DNA from 2 places in the Paenibacillus sp. FSL K6-1566 genome. Region 2 is predicted to be linked to the other one. Evidence: riboswitches for the same ligand, from Rfam matches in the RefSeq annotation. Region 2 holds a riboswitch; the other holds the start of a gene.
What was found. A riboswitch is a leader RNA that binds a small molecule or an ion and turns the genes downstream of it on or off. The one in region 2 is predicted to bind cyclic di-GMP.
Positions count from the first base shown of each region.

Region 1: it holds a riboswitch for cyclic di-GMP, as region 2 does, so the genes downstream of both, NST08_RS28490 (hypothetical protein) here and NST08_RS16780 (transglutaminase-like domain-containing protein) in region 2, are expected to answer to the same signal.

Region 1 covers NZ_JBBOSR010000001.1:6,357,581-6,366,330, reverse strand. Annotated here, with positions in the region: gene NST08_RS28515 (SRPBCC domain-containing protein) at 1-471, shown strand, start outside; gene NST08_RS28510 (LLM class flavin-dependent oxidoreductase) at 676-1,737, shown strand; gene NST08_RS28505 (TetR/AcrR family transcriptional regulator) at 1,847-2,437, shown strand; gene NST08_RS28500 (MFS transporter) at 2,528-3,889, shown strand; gene NST08_RS28495 (FMN-dependent NADH-azoreductase) at 3,944-4,558, shown strand; cyclic di-GMP riboswitch class I at 4,757-4,851, shown strand; cyclic di-GMP riboswitch class I at 5,120-5,214, shown strand; gene NST08_RS28490 (hypothetical protein) at 5,371-5,919, shown strand; gene NST08_RS29990 (helix-turn-helix transcriptional regulator) at 5,885-6,100, shown strand; gene NST08_RS28485 (aspartyl-phosphate phosphatase Spo0E family protein) at 6,576-6,797, shown strand; gene NST08_RS28480 (hypothetical protein) at 6,916-7,161, opposite strand; gene NST08_RS28475 (MarR family winged helix-turn-helix transcriptional regulator) at 7,411-7,839, shown strand; gene NST08_RS28470 (MFS transporter) at 7,832-8,750, shown strand, end outside.
Region 2 covers NZ_JBBOSR010000001.1:3,817,743-3,826,492, reverse strand. Annotated here, with positions in the region: gene NST08_RS16800 (discoidin domain-containing protein) at 1-2,213, shown strand, start outside; gene NST08_RS16795 (DUF896 domain-containing protein) at 2,468-2,704, shown strand; gene NST08_RS16790 (helix-turn-helix transcriptional regulator) at 2,833-3,765, shown strand; gene NST08_RS16785 (DinB family protein) at 3,830-4,366, shown strand; cyclic di-GMP riboswitch class I at 4,518-4,604, shown strand; cyclic di-GMP riboswitch class I at 4,667-4,754, shown strand; gene NST08_RS16780 (transglutaminase-like domain-containing protein) at 4,768-5,568, shown strand; gene NST08_RS16775 (collagen binding domain-containing protein) at 5,739-8,750, shown strand, end outside.

The DNA.
Region 1 (8,750 bases), 2.5 Mb from region 2:
ATTGTGTTGGAGCGTGTATTCGACGCGCCGCGAGAGCTCGTATTCGAGGTGTTCTCGGACGGGGAGCATCTGAAGCACTGGTGGGGTCCGCGTGGCTGGGAGACAACCGTGTCGAACATGGATTTTCGTCCCGGCGGTTCATGGCATTATTGCATGACGTGCATGGATAAGAATCAAGGAGAATTTTATGGCATGGAGTCATGGGGGAAATCGGTCTACCATGAGATTGAGAAGCCTACCAAAATCGTTTACACCGATTATTTCTCCGATGCCGAAGGCAATACTTCCGAGGAACTTCCAGCGTCCACAACAACGATGACATTCGAGGAGCTGGACGGAAGAACGAAGATCGTCTCCCGGACCGTATATCAATCCGCGGATGAGCTTAAGAAGGTGCTCGAAATGGGCATGGAGGAAGGCATTACGCAAACTTGGGACCGCCTCGAGGAATACTTGCTTGCCAAGAAATAAACCGCATAGGGAGAGACCGGCCTTCGGGAGAAGTGCCGGTCTTTTTTTTGAATCTGTTGATGCCGATAACCTTAGGCTGCAGCCCTGACGTTTTTCCACTTGAAAAAAGATGCGTAAACGTTCAATATAAAGATATATTAACTAAAGAAAATATAGCGTCTGTGAAACATACACATAACGATACGTTACTAGGAGGAACCGATGATGGAAATCGGAATTAGCTCGTTTGTTGAAACCGTGCCGGACGTTCACACCGGCGAATTGATCAGCCACGCCCAAAGGCTGCGCGAGGTCGTGGAGGAAATTGTGCTGGCCGACCAGGTCGGCTTGGATGTATATGGAGTAGGCGAGCATCATCGCCAAGATTATGCGGCCTCGTCCCCTGCGGTCGTGCTTGCGGCTGCTGCCTCCCGGACCAAGTGGATCCGGCTGACAAGCGCGGTGACGGTGCTGTCATCAGCGGATCCGGTACGGGTATTCCAGGACTTCGCCACGCTGGACGCGATTTCGAACGGACGCGCGGAAATCATGGCCGGGCGGGGCTCATTCATCGAATCCTTTCCTTTGTTCGGCTATGATCTTCATGATTACGATGAGCTGTTTGAAGAGAAGCTGGAGCTGTTGTTAAAAATCCGGGAGTCGGAGCGGGTGACCTGGGAGGGCCGGCATCGCCCGGCCATCCATAATCTGGGCGTATATCCGCGTCCTGTGCAGAACCCCCTGCCCGTATGGATCGGCAGCGGCGGCAACTCCGAATCCGTCGTCCGGGCCGGCCTGCTCGGCCTGCCGCTCGTGCTGGCGATCATTGGCGGGAGCCCGCTGCAGTTCGCCCCGCTCGTGAAGCTGTATAAAGAAGCGGCCGCCCATGCAGGGCATGATGTATCGAAGCTTCCGGTCGCCTCGCATTCCCATGGATTTATCGCGGAGGATACGGAGCTTGCCGCGGACAAGTTCTTTCCCTCCACCCAGGCGGCCATGAACGTGCTCGGCCGGGAGCGCGGCTGGGGTTACTATGATCGCGCCCGTTTCGATGCTGCACGCAGCTTCGAGGGAGCCCTCTATGTAGGCGATCCGGAGACGGTCGCTCAGAAGATCATCCATCTTCGCAAGCATGTGGGTATTACCCGGTTTATGCTGCACGTGCCGGTCGGCTCGATGCCGCATGAAGAGGTCATGAGGGCGATCGAGCTGCTCGGTACGGAGGTTGCGCCTCGGGTTCGTTCCGAGATCGACCGGTGGGAAGCGGCCGGCGAGCCGGCGGAGTAAGCAAGCAAATCCAATTAAAATTCCGTTTGACAAATCAGACAATGTAAAATATGATAAGTCCATCGAATGACAGTCAGTACTGACATTCATGTAGGAAGGGGGGACTTTCATGAGTAGAGATCAACATATAAGCAGTGACGACAAGCTGCTGCAGGCCGCAATCGATCTGATATCCCGGAAGGGCTACAACGGCGTCACGACGCAGGAGATTGCCTCGGCAGCCGGGCTCAGCGAGAAGACTCTATTCCGAAAGTTCGGCAGCAAGCGAAATCTCCTGGAGATGGCGTTCGAACGCTATCATTACGGTCAAGAAATGACGAAGCTTTTCGCGGAGAAGCTCACGGGAGAGCTTACCGCGGATCTGATTCTGATCAGCCGGACGTACCATGACTTGATGATCCGGAACCGCAAGCTGATCACGATCAGCATCAAGGAGAGTGATCATCTCCCGGGACTTCGAGAGATGACCAGCAAGCATCCGAAGCAGTTTCTGGACGTGTTGACGAAATATTTTACGATCATGACGGAGAAGGGGAAGCTGGTTGCCGGAGATCCCGAGCTGCGGGCGATCTCGTTTATGATGATGAACTTTGGCGCATTCATGAACGAGCTGGATTCCAAGGAGATATTTCCTTCCGTAACGCTGGATGACTTTATTGAGGAGAGTGTGCGGATTTTTGCTAGGGCGTTAACCCCCTAGTTTTTTTTCAAAGCATACGTCAGTAAGTACTGACAGACATGCTAATCTCGCTGTTTAAAATTTTCTACTCACAAGGAGGGTGAAGCTCTAATGGAGACTCGGAAGCTGATGCGTGTCCTCATGTTCACGCTGTGTCTGTCCGCTATGAGCGGATTGATGTTTAACTTTGTCCTGCCGGACATGCGAGAGGAATTCAGCTTGAGCACCGCTCAGGTTAGCTGGGTAACTTCCTCGTATTCCCTGCTGTACGGGATCGGCACGGTTCTGTACGGGAAGCTGACCGAACGCTACCAGCTCAAAAATTTGCTGTCATTCGGTCTGCTGCTGTTCGCGGCCGGCTCTCTGGTCGGCCTCGTCTCCCAGGCATTCTGGATGGTCCTGGCTGCAAGATGCCTTCAGGCGATCGGCGCGGCGGCGATACCGGCGGCGGCAACGCTTATACCGATTCGCTACTTCCCGCCGGAGCGAAGAGGAGCAGCCATGGCGACAGCCTTTATTGGATTGTCCATCGGCAGCGCGCTTGGGCCGGTGGTGTCCTCGCTAGTGGCCGGCTTTGCTCATTGGCGCTGGCTGTTCAGCATCCCTTTGCTGATTCTCATCACGCTTCCTTTTTACCGGAAATATCTGAAGGACGAAGACCCTCAGGTGCCAGGATCATTCGACCTGCTGGGAGGCGGCCTGCTGGCTGTCGCGATCACTTGTCTGCTGCTGGGAATAACGAACGGAATCTGGTGGCTTCCGCTAGCCGGACTGCTGGTAGCCGCGTTGTTCATTGTCCGGATTCATCGTGCATCCGTCCCGTTCGTGAGCCCGGTTTTGTTCCGGAATCGAGAGTATTCGGTTAGGCTTGTCATCATGTTTCTGTTCAGCGGCGCGGCCTTTGCGCTGCATTTTCTAAGCCCGTTGCTGCTGGCAGAGATTCATGCGCTGCCTCCAGGTTGGATCGGATTTGTCATGGTGCCGGCCGCCGCGGCCTCCGCTCTGCTCGGGAAGACAGGGGGGAAGCTGGCCGATGCCAAAGGGAACACGTATCTGTTTCTAACCGGCATGATTATGTTGGTCGCGTGCTTTGTACTCTTATCCACGTTCTCCGCCATTTCAGCCGTCGCGGTTGCGTTCTTCCTGATTCTAGGCAATGTCGGGCAGACGTTCGGGATGATTGCACTATCCAATTCCGTCTCCCTCAGCTTAGCGAAAGAGCAGGCCGGCATCGGAATGGGGCTGATGCAGATGCTGAATTTTATTTCGGCCGGGATCGCTTCCGGTGTGTACGGAACAATGCTGGATATCCGCTCCGGGGTATCGTGGAACCCCTTGTATGCCTATGCCAAGGGACAAATTTACAGCAATATTTATCTGGTGCTAGCCGGGCTGCTGCTCGCCATGCTGATTTTCTATTCCCTAAGGTTCGGGAAAACGGAGCACGGTCATATAAGAGCGGCGGGAAGCTGATATCGCAGCTTTGAGTCCATTCACTTTGATTACAAAATATAGGAGGAGATTCTAATGACAACCACTTTATTCATTAAAGCCAACAACCGCCAAGGGGCCGTCACAAGCAGATTATACGACGCATTTTTCAATAGCTACCGCGAGGCACATCCGAATGATGCGGTGGTTGAGGTCGACCTGTACCGGGAACGCATTCCCCTTCTGGACGACATTATGATTAGCGGGAATTTCAAGTCAGCCATGAGCATGGAGCTTTCGGAGGAAGAGCAGGCCGTTCGGGACATCGTCAACCGGCACTTGGAGCAATTTCTTGCCGCCGACAAATTGGTGTTTGCCTTCCCGCTCTGGAATCTGACGGTTCCTGCAGTGCTGCATGCCTACCTGGACTACATGCATCATCCGCGTAAAACGTTCAAATATACGGAGCAGGGCTTGGTCGGTCTGTTGGGTGACAAAAAAGCAGCACTGCTGAATGCTAGAGGCGGGATCTATGCGGAGGGCGATCCATCCGAGATGGCGGTCAGCTTCGTAAAAAATCATCTCAACGTGTTCGGGATTACCGACATTACTACGATTATCATTGAGGGGCATAATCAATTCCGGGATCGAAGCGAGGAAATCATTGAGGAAGGCCTTCGGCGGGCAGCCGAAGCGGCAAAGCTTTTTTAAATCATGGAGAAGCTGGTTATTTTGACATATTACACGCTCTGCTAGTTACTTTGTGACAAAAAATTACAAAATTCAGCAGGTAATTGTCGGGAATTTGAGTCATGAAGCCTATATTCAATGAAAAACAATGTAAGTTATAGTTTGATTAGGTCATTCATTCAGAACTATATGTTGTATCTTTCGACAATTGAATCGTTCGTACGATAATCGCAAACCCACTGAAAAGTGGCGACGCAAAGCTATAGGGGCTAATGGGGTTCTGCATAGAACCGCGATGCCAGCCAGTTGCCGAATACGACGGAAGCCTCCGTCACTTCTTGCTAGTTACTACCTATGTCTACAAGCTGACGGAGGCTATTTGTTGTTCACAAATTTTTATAGGGAGGCTCCTGCAGTAACTGCCTGTTCCTTAAAAGTTACGGTCAATTGCCTGAAAGGAGGTGAATGATGCGGAACATGATTTCCCGCAGCGCGGTATAACTACAGCAGTTCAACTCTCAGCGGATAACAAGGAATATTCATGCGGCAGCGTCTTTGACAGCAAACCAATCGAATCGTTTCGTACGATAATAGCAAACCCACTGAAAAGTGGCGACGCAAAGCTATAGGGGCTAATGCGAATCTGCTAAGATACGTGATGCCAGCCAGTTGCCGAATACGACGGAAGCCTCCGTCCTATTTTGCTATGGTAATCTTCATGGATGGAGGTTTTTTATTTTTCGCTAAGAGCTACCGAATCTTCACAGCGGCGATAAATAGGAGATCGATTTCATTATTAATCACTTATTCTTAACAAGGAAGAAGGGAAAATAATGGGCCAAAGAACATTGCTGAAAGTAAACGATCATTTTCCTAATATCCTCAGCATCTCTGAAATTAAAGAAAGGCTGATCGAGCGAAAAGAAATCCTGTATCTGTTGCAAGAGGAAACCAGGAATATGAACGATTTGCTGTCTATACCTTATTTATTTGTGATTGCGGACCCAGAGGGAACCGTTATCGATTATTGCGGGACGGAGCTGTTAAAAGGTTATTTTGAAAGAAATCATTTGAAAATCGGAACATCTTCTGCTATGAACAAGGCGGGAATCAATGCCATTGCGTTATCCATGGAAAATCAATCGGTCTCAGTCGTAATCGGCGCCGAGCACAGCAATAAATTGTTTGCAGAGCTGTCCTGCGTTTGCACGCCAATACGAATAAATCATGTTATTATAGGCTACCTCAGCCTCTGTTTTCATTACTTTCACGAGGTTACATTTGTACTGCCCCTCATTGAACATCTGGCCAAAAATATTGAAGAAAAAGTTACCCCAAAAGGATCCCATGCTACAAAAAGAGCTGACCTACTCACTCTTTGACCAATATGAATTAACAAACCGCGAGAAAGAAATCGCCTACGAATGGCTGGAAAATAAAAACGTGCCTGAAATTGCGGATATTTATGGAATCAGTCAAAGCACGGTCCGTACTTTCATCAAAAAGATATACGCCAAAACGAGAGTCAATCATAAAGGGGCATTCCTAAGAAAATTTACATGAAGATATAGGCAATACATAAGCACTAATTACCCAATTATGGGTATTTTATTTATTAAAGTAAAATTTTATAATTATAGGCAAGCCACTGATGACAGATAGTTAAAATTTAAACCTAATTCATAATTCGTACAATCTATCGCAAACCCGTCGAAAGGGTGGTGACGCGAAGCTGCAGAGGCTGTTGTGGACGCTCATATGCAACCACGATCCCTGCAATTGGCCGAATACGACGGAAACCTCTGATCCGCCATGCGACAACGATTGAATAGGGAACTGTTTATTTTAGATAACCCTGCTGACCTGACGCCGCTGCAGAAACTGAATCGGGTAGCCTTCAACATTTCATGAAGAGGAGCATGCTTTAACGGTTTGTTCGTTTAGGAATGAGCGATCAACTCTCTGTTTGAGAAGGTTTGCCGCAAAAACGTTGGCAGCTGTCATAAATCACTTGCTACGATGGGGGTGGGTGGATGTGATGGTTTCTATAGAGAACGAACTGAAGCATGTATCCGACGAGCTCGAATATCTCAGGAGGGAACTTGAGCGAATGGCCGGCAGTCTTGAATTCGTACATCAAGATGTTGTCGCACTTTCGCAGTCGTTCGATAAGCTGATTGTCCGTTACATGGAATTAAAAAGCCATGAGGAAGAGATCAATAGAAAGTGCGCAAAGTTAAATAAACCAAGCCATGAGTAATAAGTCCTCCATAAAAAATAGAACCCCGGATGTCGATTCTCGACCTTCTGGGGTTATTTGCTTAAAGATATGGTGCTTCCAGCTTTAAGGGAAGCCATTTCAAGTCAGGTGCTTGGATTCAATCATTTTTCTGTACGAGCGAACAGCTGCTCCAATTATCCATTGTAATGTACCCGCGCCTAACAAGCGCGAAAATCGTATTGGTTCGGCAATACCATTCCAAGTTGGGTACAGATGGCGAATCACCGCTTGCCTTCGTCAAGACACCATCATACGTCCAGTATCCGCCTTTCTTCCAGCGGACAAGTCTCCCATGCTTCTTGGCCTGTTCCAGCGCTTCTTGTTGTATTTCCGATAACGTCAATTCATCCTCACCACACAAATCCTGTAATATCTGTCTAGAAGACGGATGGAATATACCAATTAAATCATATAAATCTGAATATATTCTGAATAACCTGTGTTGAAAAACGGTCGATGGGCATTGTTAGGTGAACTGATGCATCGTCGAGTAAAAGGATCAGAATACCAGACATTATGTCTGGACATTTTCGGAACACTACTCTATAATCAAATAGTTACCTTGAGTAACCAATTGGATGGAGGTTTCCCCATGAGCACCCACCGACATTTTTTTCAGCAGTACTTCAGACTGTACCGCCCGTTCGTCAATGAACTGAACCGGCGGCTCGAGGTTTTTGGGCTGTATTATGCCCAGTGGTCGATCATGTATTATCTGGACGCGAACCAATCGATGACCTTGGTGGAATTGTCCAAAGTTTTGTATGTAGAGAAGCCCACGGTGACTAGAACGGTGAACGCATTGATCAAGCTGGGTTATGTGGAGCAGATCCCGGCATCGGACAAGCGGGAGAAGCGAATCCGTTTATCAAGTAAGGGCATCGATGTCGCGTTGCAGATTCGTCAATTATTCGATGACTACGAGATGGAGATTATGGAAGGTGTCTCCGCTGAGGAACAAGCCAGCGTCATCCGTGTCATGGAGACAGTCAGGGATAACATTATAAGAAAAGGTGATTAACTTGCAGCAAGAAAACTCCCAAGATCGTTTATGGAGCAAGGACTTTTTGATTGTGTTCGGCGTCAATTTCCTGCTCTTTCTTTGTTTTTATCTATTGGTTGTTATTATGCCCACTTATGCAGCTGAGGAATTCCATGCATCGACTGGAATGGCCGGCTTTGCTTCCAGTATCTTCGTGGTGGGGGCGCTGATCGGGCGGCTGATCGGAGGCAGCATTATCGAGAGGGTCGGACGAAGACCGCTGCTGTTGACCGGATTGGTCTCATTCAGCGTCTTAATCGGTTTGTATTTCATCATTAACAGCTTAGCGGTGCTGCTCATCGTCCGTTTCCTCCACGGCCTGGCCTTCGCGCTGGCCTCTACCGCGACCGGCACGATTGCCGCGAGCTTGATTCCAAACTCGAGAAGGGGTGAAGGGACAGGTTATTATGGTGTCAGCATCATCATTGCATCGGCAATCGGCCCTTTCATCGGACTTATGATTCTGGAGCATGCCTCCATGACAGGCAATTTTGTCCTTTGTGCAATCCTGGGCGTGCTCTCATTGGTATCCTCGTTATTCATGCGCATTCCGAAGCTGGTGCTCACCGCCGAACAGGCACGGGAGATGAAGGGCTTCCGGCTATCCAACTTCATTGAGCTCAAGGCGCTTCCGATTTCGATCATAAGCTTTGTGATGGGCTTTGGATATTCGAGCATTTTGTCGTACCTGAAGATCTTTGCGGGGGAAATCGGGCTGGTGGAAGCGGCAACCTACTTCTTCATCGTGTATGCGATCGTGGTGATTCTGTCCCGGCCGTTTACCGGACGCTGGTTTGACCACCGGGGAGCGAATGTTGTGATGTATCCGGCTATCGTATCCTTTGCGATCGGGATCCTGCTGCTCGGTCTGGCACATCATGGAATAACCC
Region 2 (8,750 bases):
TCGTCCAATATAATTACAGCCATGATAACGCCGGCGGCTTTTTGCTTTTTGTTAACGATACCTATTACACGATCAATACGATCGTTAGGTATAACATCAGTCAAAACGATAGAAAAAGTATCTTCAGGTACAGCGGTTCGATTGATAATGTGTATAACTACAACAATACGATCTACGTAGGAGAATCATCGGGCAACCCGGTCATGAGCGATTATTTTACCAAGGCTTCAGGTGCTCCGCGCAATATTAAAAACTATAACAATGTGTATTACAGTGTCGGTGATAAAGGATGGGATTTAACGGGCCAAACGTTTGACTATAACGCTTATTACGGTGGGAACACGCTGGTTCAGGCCGATGCGCATGCGGTAACTGGCGATCCACGGTTCGTGGATCCCGGAAGCGGCGGCAACGGTATGGACACCGTAGATGGGTACCAATTGCAACCGAATTCGCCTCTAATCGGCGCAGGTATTCGCATTCACGATAATGGGGGGCGGGATTATTTCGGCAATCCATTATACAATGGAGCTCCCGATATTGGTGCCCACGAATACGGCGGTACCGTTCCTCCAGCGGGAGATATGCCGGATCCGATCGTCATTGTTCCGAAACTGCCCGATAGCACGCCAATTGACAATCTAGCTACACAGGCAGCTGCAAGTACGACCTTTGCAACATCAACTTCGCAGCCCATAGAAAACATCAACGATAACTATTATGACATGGCTTGGTCTACCGATCCTTCGCCTTCATTCCCGAACTATATTACGCTCGATTTCGGTGATCAAACGATTTCTGCTAACCAATTGAAGTTAAATACAAGATTCGGTACAGAAATGGGAATCACGAATTTTGATCTTGAATATAGTAACGGTTCTGCATGGATTCCAGTTCGGACGAATATTCACCTGACTTGGGATATGAATGATGGATCGGACGAGATCAAAACCGTGGAATTCCCGCTCACTCGATTTTCTAAAATAAGATTGAAAGTAAATGAGGGGAACCGCCAATCGGGACGTATTGCCCTGAACGAGCTAGAACTGTACAACAATCCGGATTTATCCAAGGACATGGTGAGCACGACCTTTGCTACAGGAGCAGGCACAATTGCCAATATTATCGACAATAATTTAAACTCGGCGTGGGGGAGTACGGGCGATGTGAGCTTTCCAGGTTATATCACGCTAGACTATGGCGAAAATGCTGTGCCCGTCAACGAAGTCACTTTGGTTACCTTCTTCGGCATTGGCCAAGGGATTACTCATTTCGATGTTGAGTATTACGATGGCAGCAGCTGGAACACGGCTTTATCCAATGCAAGGATTGAATGGAAGCTGAACGACAGCACCAAAGAACGGCATACGGTTACTTTTCCAACGGTTAACGCCTATAAACTTCGATTGAAAGTTAACGATGCGAATCGGATATGGGGAAACATTGCGCTTAATGAGCTTATTGTTAGCTATTCCTCTGCATCCGTACCCGTTACAGGAATTTCGCTCGATAGACCAGCGTTGACCTTTAATTCTTTGTCGGATCGCACAACTAAGTTACTTGCCACGATTGAGCCTGACAACGCGAGCAATAAAAAGATTTCATGGAGTACGGATCAAGCTCAGATCGTTACGGTTGACGATAACGGATTGGTAACAGCAGTAGGGGAAGGGAAAGCAGTCATTACGGCAACGACGGAAGACGGGAATTTTCAGGCTGCAAGCAGCGTTACTGTCGATTGGACAGCTCCTGAAATTACGATCCATCCTGTAGTCACAACGGAATATAACTCAGGTGTTTTTCAACCGAAATTTGAGCTCTCCGACAACCTGACCGGAATCGACAATATGAAAACAGAAGTAATGTTGGACGGGAAAGTGCTATACACTTTAAGTGATATCCCTTTGTACAAGCTTGATCTTGGAACACATACCTTTACGGTAACGGCCTTTGATTTGGCAGGGAATACCGCAACAAGGTCTATTGAGTTTCAAGTCAACACAAGTTACGAGACGCTTGAGGAGTTAGTTCACCGTTTCGCAGACGTGGGTTTGATTGACAACCAAGGCATCGCCAACAGTTTGCTGAAGAAATTACAAAAGCAAAACCTTAGCAGTTTCATTCAGGAAGTACATGCACAGAAAGGAAAACATATAGCTGCCGAGGCTGCGGGTTATTTACTTCGCGATGCAAAGGCTCTTCGCAATCAATAGAAGACAATCAATCAAAGACCAGGTTCCATGGAAAATGAAATAGGTAATCCAAAGTGATGAATAAGATATTTACATTGAGATCAATTGAAAAACACATCGAATCCAATTTGTTCGATGTGTTTTTCGCTTACGCAACCACCTAGAATAAAATATCTTCATCCCAGGAAGGCCGGGACTGGTTCTATTGCAAGTTCAATCCTTTTACAGTAAACTAACAATTACATCTTAATTATATGGAAGGATGAACGATAACGATGACCATTCCTTCATTGCATAGAATCAATGAACTGAGCCGCAAGCAGAAATCCGAAGGCTTGACCCAAGAAGAATATACCGAACAGCAAAAGCTTCGCCAGGAATACTTGAAAGACATCCGGGGCCAGGTTCTCTCCACGATGTCTACCCTGAAGGTTGTAGACCCGAATGGTGACGATGTTACCCCTGAGAAATTGAGAATAACCCAGCAACAGAATCGGTCAAAGCTGAATTAAGCTTCATCTCATAAAGCAATGGTCCGTAATATGGATAATTGACCAGGACCCATTTATGATCCCGGAAGACAGACAATGTTGGTTGTCCGTTTTTCCGGGTTTTTATGTACTAGCGGAGGGGAGAAACGATGAACAAAACCGAGCGCCAGTTCGCCATCATGCTTGAATTGCAGCGGAGCAAGGTGCTGCGGGCGGAAGATTTGGCTGCCCATTTCGAGACAAGCGTGCGGACAATATATCGAGACATGCAAGCGATCAGCGAAGCAGGGGTTCCGATACTTGGGTCTCCAGGGCATGGGTATTCCCTAATGGAAGGGTACTTTTTGCCGCCGGTTGGTTTTACTGCGGAAGAGGCGGTGGCATTGCTCATGGGGACGGATATGATTGAGCAGCGGCTGGATGGCGACTACAAAGCAGCTGCGAGGGCAGCTCGAAGCAAGATTGAAGCGATACTTCCTGAACCCATTCGTGAGGCCTCAGCGGATGTCCGGGAAACGATGCAGTTTCTTCATCCCGGCGGACAGGGGGAGAACGAGCTTGGACAGGTTCGGGGTGCCATTTTGGAGCGGCGGAAGATAAGGATGCGTTACCTGAAAAAAATACCGGATTCGGATGGAAAACGGATGAGCGACCGGATCGTTGCTCCATATGGCCTTGTGCTCGTCCAAGGGAATTGGATCATGATCGCACGCTGCGAGCTGCGTCAGGAGATCCGTCATTTTCGATTATCGCGCATGAGGGATGTTACGGTCTTAGAGGAAAGGTTTAACCTTCCCCAAGGATTTAAGCTGAGTCAATATCGTCCGCCTGACGATCGTAACGTTCATGTGACGATTCAAGTAAATCCGGAAATTGCCGATAAAATCACCGAGACCGCGAGCTTCTATATCGAAGCTTCTGAGCAAATGGAACACGGTCTTCTGGTCCGCTTTCGAGTCAGACAGCCGGAAGAATTGCTCCCCTATATTCTCAGCTGGGGTGGGGACGTGGAGGTGCTGGAACCTGATTCCTTTCGTAACCGGATTCGAGAAGAAGCTGAAAAAATACGAAAACGCTACTGACACGCTGTTGTCAGGAGCGTTTTTTTATATTGGGTATATACCAGATGGAAGAGGAGATATCATGATGAGAAATACAGTAGAAGCTTTGCAGGCGTTTGAAACAACAGTAGCGGTGTATTTAAACGAGCTGGGACACCTGGAGCTGGAGGAGCTGCATATCAAGCCGAACGAAGAGGAATGGTCCATTGGGCAAATGTACATGCATTTGATTCAATCGGCTCAATATATGCATCTGCGCAATGTCGACCAATGTTTGGCCGGAAACGAAACGGCCGTCGAATCCCCTGGGGAAAAAACGGAGAGAGGCAAGGCGGTATTCGAGCTTGGAAGTTTTCCTCCTGTCAGGATACGAATTCCGGCGTCTCCGCAGTACACGCCGCAGCAGCCGACGAGCAAAGAGCAGTTAGTTGAAGGTCTTCAGGGCGTAGTGGAGCGGATGAAGCGAACGGAACCGGTTGTGCGTCAAGCAGACAGCAGCATCACGATTCCTCATCCCGGATTCGGAGCCTTAAACGCCAAAGAGTGGTTTCTGCTGGTAGAGATGCATTACAGGCACCACCTGCTGCAGCTCGATCGGTTAAAAAAGGAGCTGTCCCTCTAAGGACTCCCCTAATGGATTGATGATCAAGCGGAATTGACAAAAGAGCGTCTCAGTGGAGACGTTTTTTTGTTGTCGATCCTCGTCTATGAATCTCAAAATTTGCTTGATAGAATTAGAGATATTTGGTATGATGAACTCACATAAAGCTACTCACGATAAATGGCAAACTTGTCGAAAGGCAAGGACGCAAAGCTATAGGGCCTTCTTGATAAACCATCAATGGCAGCCAGCTACCGAACGAAGATGCTTTTTTTGTTTTTTATATGAGATTTTTATTCAATTAATTCTTTGAAAACTCTACTACGATAACGGCAAACTTGTCGAAAGATAAGGACGCAAAGCCACAGGGCCTTCTTGATGAACCGTCAATGGCAGCCTGGCTACCGAAGGGAGTTTACAGTATGCGCAACATGGTGTTGGCTATTGTAGGGTTTATTGCGTTATTCGTATTGGCTCCGGTTGTACATGCTTCCCAAACGGGAGATTGGCTGGATCTGGAGCAGCTTGATCGCGGAGTCATCGCCGTTCGCTATGACGTGAAAGCGGACGTGAAGACGAAGCTTATGATTGCAAAAGGGCAAAACAAGTATACATATACGCTTTTAGCGGACAAGCAGCAGGAGACCTTTCCGCTGCAAATGGGAAACGGTCGTTATACCATAACAGTGCTGGAGCAGGTCAACGGTACCAAGTATAAGATCGTTCAAGAAGCGGAAGTTAAGCTTCAACTGACCAATAGCAGCAAGGTATTTTTGAACTCGGTACAAAACATCGATTGGCGTTCAAGCGACAAGGCGGCTCAGCTTGCAAAGAAGCTAACTCGGTCCGCAGGCACCGACGAGGAAAAAGTAAAGTTGATCCACGAATATATCGTCGATACGATCCGGTACGACAAAGCACTCGCATCCAGTGAGCTGACGGACTATCTTCCCGATATTGACCGCACGCTGTCAGGGAAAAAAGGCATGTGTTATGATTACGCCTCTCTGTTCGCATCCATGCTGCGGAGCGTGGACATTCCGACTAAGCTTGTAATGGGGACAACGGATTATGTTGACGTTTACCACGCTTGGAATGAGGTTTACCTGAACGGGCGGTGGGTAACGATCGACACGACCGTTGATGCGGGATGGAAGAGCAAGGGTGCCGGTTTCAAAATGATTAAAGAGGCATCTCGCTATTCTGCAGCCAAGTATTATTAAAATAATTTTATAGCTAAAACCTTAAGCTTTGGACCATTGTCCAAGGCTTATTCGGGTTTTTATTCAGAAAATATTCAGAATCGGGCGTTACAATGCTAGAAGCTCAATTGGTTCTTAAGGAAAATACAGGCACCAATGTATCGTGCGCCAAATAAAAGTATGCGGAGGTGATGGACGAACAAATCTCTTATCGGCATATGATCCGAGAGATGGTTGGCTCGATTTGCGCACGCGAAAGCGACATCGGAACCAAATATATTGAGGGTAATGGAGAGGCTGAGGGAGAGATCATGAAGAAAAAAGTAAGTGGAATCGTATTGGCTCTGCTGCTTATGATCCAAACGTGGTTTGGAGGATCGGACTGGACGGTCAATGCATCGACTAATGTTCCAGAACCGGTAAGCGTGCAGGATTCAGTGTATGGAGTGACGGATGATGTTTATGGCCCGTCCGAATCAGAAATCAATAATGATAGCATTTTAACCAAAGTTGTGTTAACCGACATGGATGGCACCGTCATTGATGCCGTTTATAATCCGGACAGCAGCCTGGATATCGGTGCAGCCGTTAATCTAGGCTACGAATGGGAGCTGCCGAACGGTCACAACTACAAAAATGGAGACTCATTTACCTTCGAGCTGCCGCAGCAGTTTGAAATCTTCACGGAGATTGACTCACCGCTCGTTACCGGTCAAGGTGAAGTTGGCCGTTTTACGGTGGACCGAAACGGCAAGGTTGTGATGACCTTCAATGATTACGTGGAGAGCCATTCCAACATCAGCGGCAAGCTGGAAATTCGCACTGAATTCAAGAAGGAAGTTCTAAAAGGAAGCACCGAAATCATTATTGCTATTCCGATAAAGGGCGGGGTTCAGACCGTCATCGTGAACCTGAAGCCGCAAGGCGGAAAGCTGATCGAGAAGCAAGGGAAAGCGATTGGCAAAGATCGGATCGATTGGTCGGTTCAGATCAACAAATCGTTAAATAAAATCAAGCACGCAGTCATCACCGATGAAATGCCTGAAGGCTTGGAGCTCATCGCGGATTCCGTAGAGGTATACAACCTGCAGGTTAACGGTGACGGCTCAGCGGTTCTTGGCGATCAGCTGGATGCCGGCAAGTACACCGTCCAAACAGGCGGTGGCGGCAAACTGGAGCTTGCATTCTTGGACGAGACGATCAGCAAAGCCTACGAAATTCGCTTTTCGACGAAGCTTGTCGGCGAACAGTCCCGTTTTGAGAACACCGCTGTTCTAACTGGCGACGGGATGGAAAATGCCCAATCGACGGCTACAGTAACAGTAGATCGCGGCAGTTTCTTGGATAAGACATATAGCCAGGACAAGGACACAGGGATCATCACTTGGACGGTGAAATACAATTTCAACGAGAAGAAGATTCCGAGCGCTCAAGCCATCATTACAGACCAAGTTAGCGAGAACCATTCCTGGATTGCCGATTCGCTGAAGGTGTATAACGGGGATTCGAAGGATGCCAGCGCTTTGGTATCAGCGGATGAATACACCGCTGTAGCTAAAGGTAAGCACGGATTCGAGCTTCAATTCAAGAAGGATATCGATTCGCCTTATACGATTGTTTACCAGACGGAGCCGGTCGATCGCTTGAGCTCCGAGGGGAACGCAGTCAAGAACAAAGTCGTATCGGGTGAAGCGTCTAAGGAAGTAACGGCTCCGGGCTACGGAAGCCGTGCCCTGGTAAAAGGATCCTCGAACGTCAATTTTGACACAAAAGCCGCGAAGTGGATAATTACCGTCAATGGCGATAAAAAGCCGGACGGCACCAAATACATCATGGAGAATGTAGTCATCACGGATACGTTCCCGCAAGGCGGACTTGAATTCGTTCCGGATTCGGTAATCGTAAAAGCGGACGGTAAAGTCGTTCCAGCGAGCGAGTACACGGTGAAGTACAATGATTTACGCGAAGGCTTTATCATCGAGTTCTCCAAGATTGACACCACCTATACGATCGAATATGAAACGAAGTTTAACATCAACTGGCTGAAGGATCGCAAATGGGACTTTTTAAACAGAGCCTCGATGACATGGGTCGAGGAAGGCAAGGTGAAAGGCCCGATTGTGCGGGATGCAAGCTTCTCCGCTGATGGTTATACGAAAAATAACGGCGGTAAAGACGGCAGCTACAATCCGATCAGCAAAGAAATTACGTGGAACGTCAAGATGAACTATAATCTTGATTCGCTTCAGGAAGCGATCGTTACCGATGTGCTGCAGCAGGATCAGAAGCTTGTTCCGGGTTCGGTCAAGGTCTATGAAATGAAGCTGACTGGAGGACGGAATGGCGTTCAGAAGGGCTCGCTAGTTCCCGCTTCTCAATATGAAGTGACAGGACCATCAGAAACTAATGGCAACAAGCTGTCCATTCGCTTTGTCGGCCCGATCTCATCCGCATACTGGATTGAATTCAAAACATCGCTGGAAGGTACATTGATTGTCAACAAAATCGATAATACTGCGGAGCTGTCCGATGGCAGCGCGAAAAAGGCAACATGGAACGCCAGCGTAACGATTCCTCACGGCGGGGAATATGTGAAGAAGAGCGGCTCCCAGAACGGAAACAAAATCGACTGGGAAATTCGCATCAACGAAGGTCAGTCGCATATTTCCAACGCAAAAATTATCGATAATCCAAGTCCGAACCAGATCTTGATCGAGGATTCCTTCCGCTTGTATGCGACCAAGATCAATGCAAACGGAAAAGCGGAAAAAGCCCAAGAACTGACTAAAGGGAAGGATTATACCTTAACCATCCATAGGCTTGATGGTGATAAAGAGACATTCGAGTTGAAATTCACAAATGACATCTCTACGGCCTATATTTTGGAATATCAGTCGTTCATTATTGCTGAAGATAAAGAGGCAGTACAGAATAAGGTGGCTCTTGAAGGAGATCAGCTGAAGACGGAGATCCGGGAAACGACGGAAGAGGTTATTGTCCGTACTTCCTCCGGTTCAGGTTCGGGAGGCGGCGTAACGGGAAGCCTGGAAGTAACGAAGGTGGATCAGGACGAACAGACGAAGCCGCTGGCGGGAGCCAAGTTTGCGCTTTACGACAAAGCTGGCAAACGTGCGCCGATCGTAAAATCCTCGGATGATGAAGGCAAGATCCTGTTTACAAAGCTGCTGTACGACGAGTATATT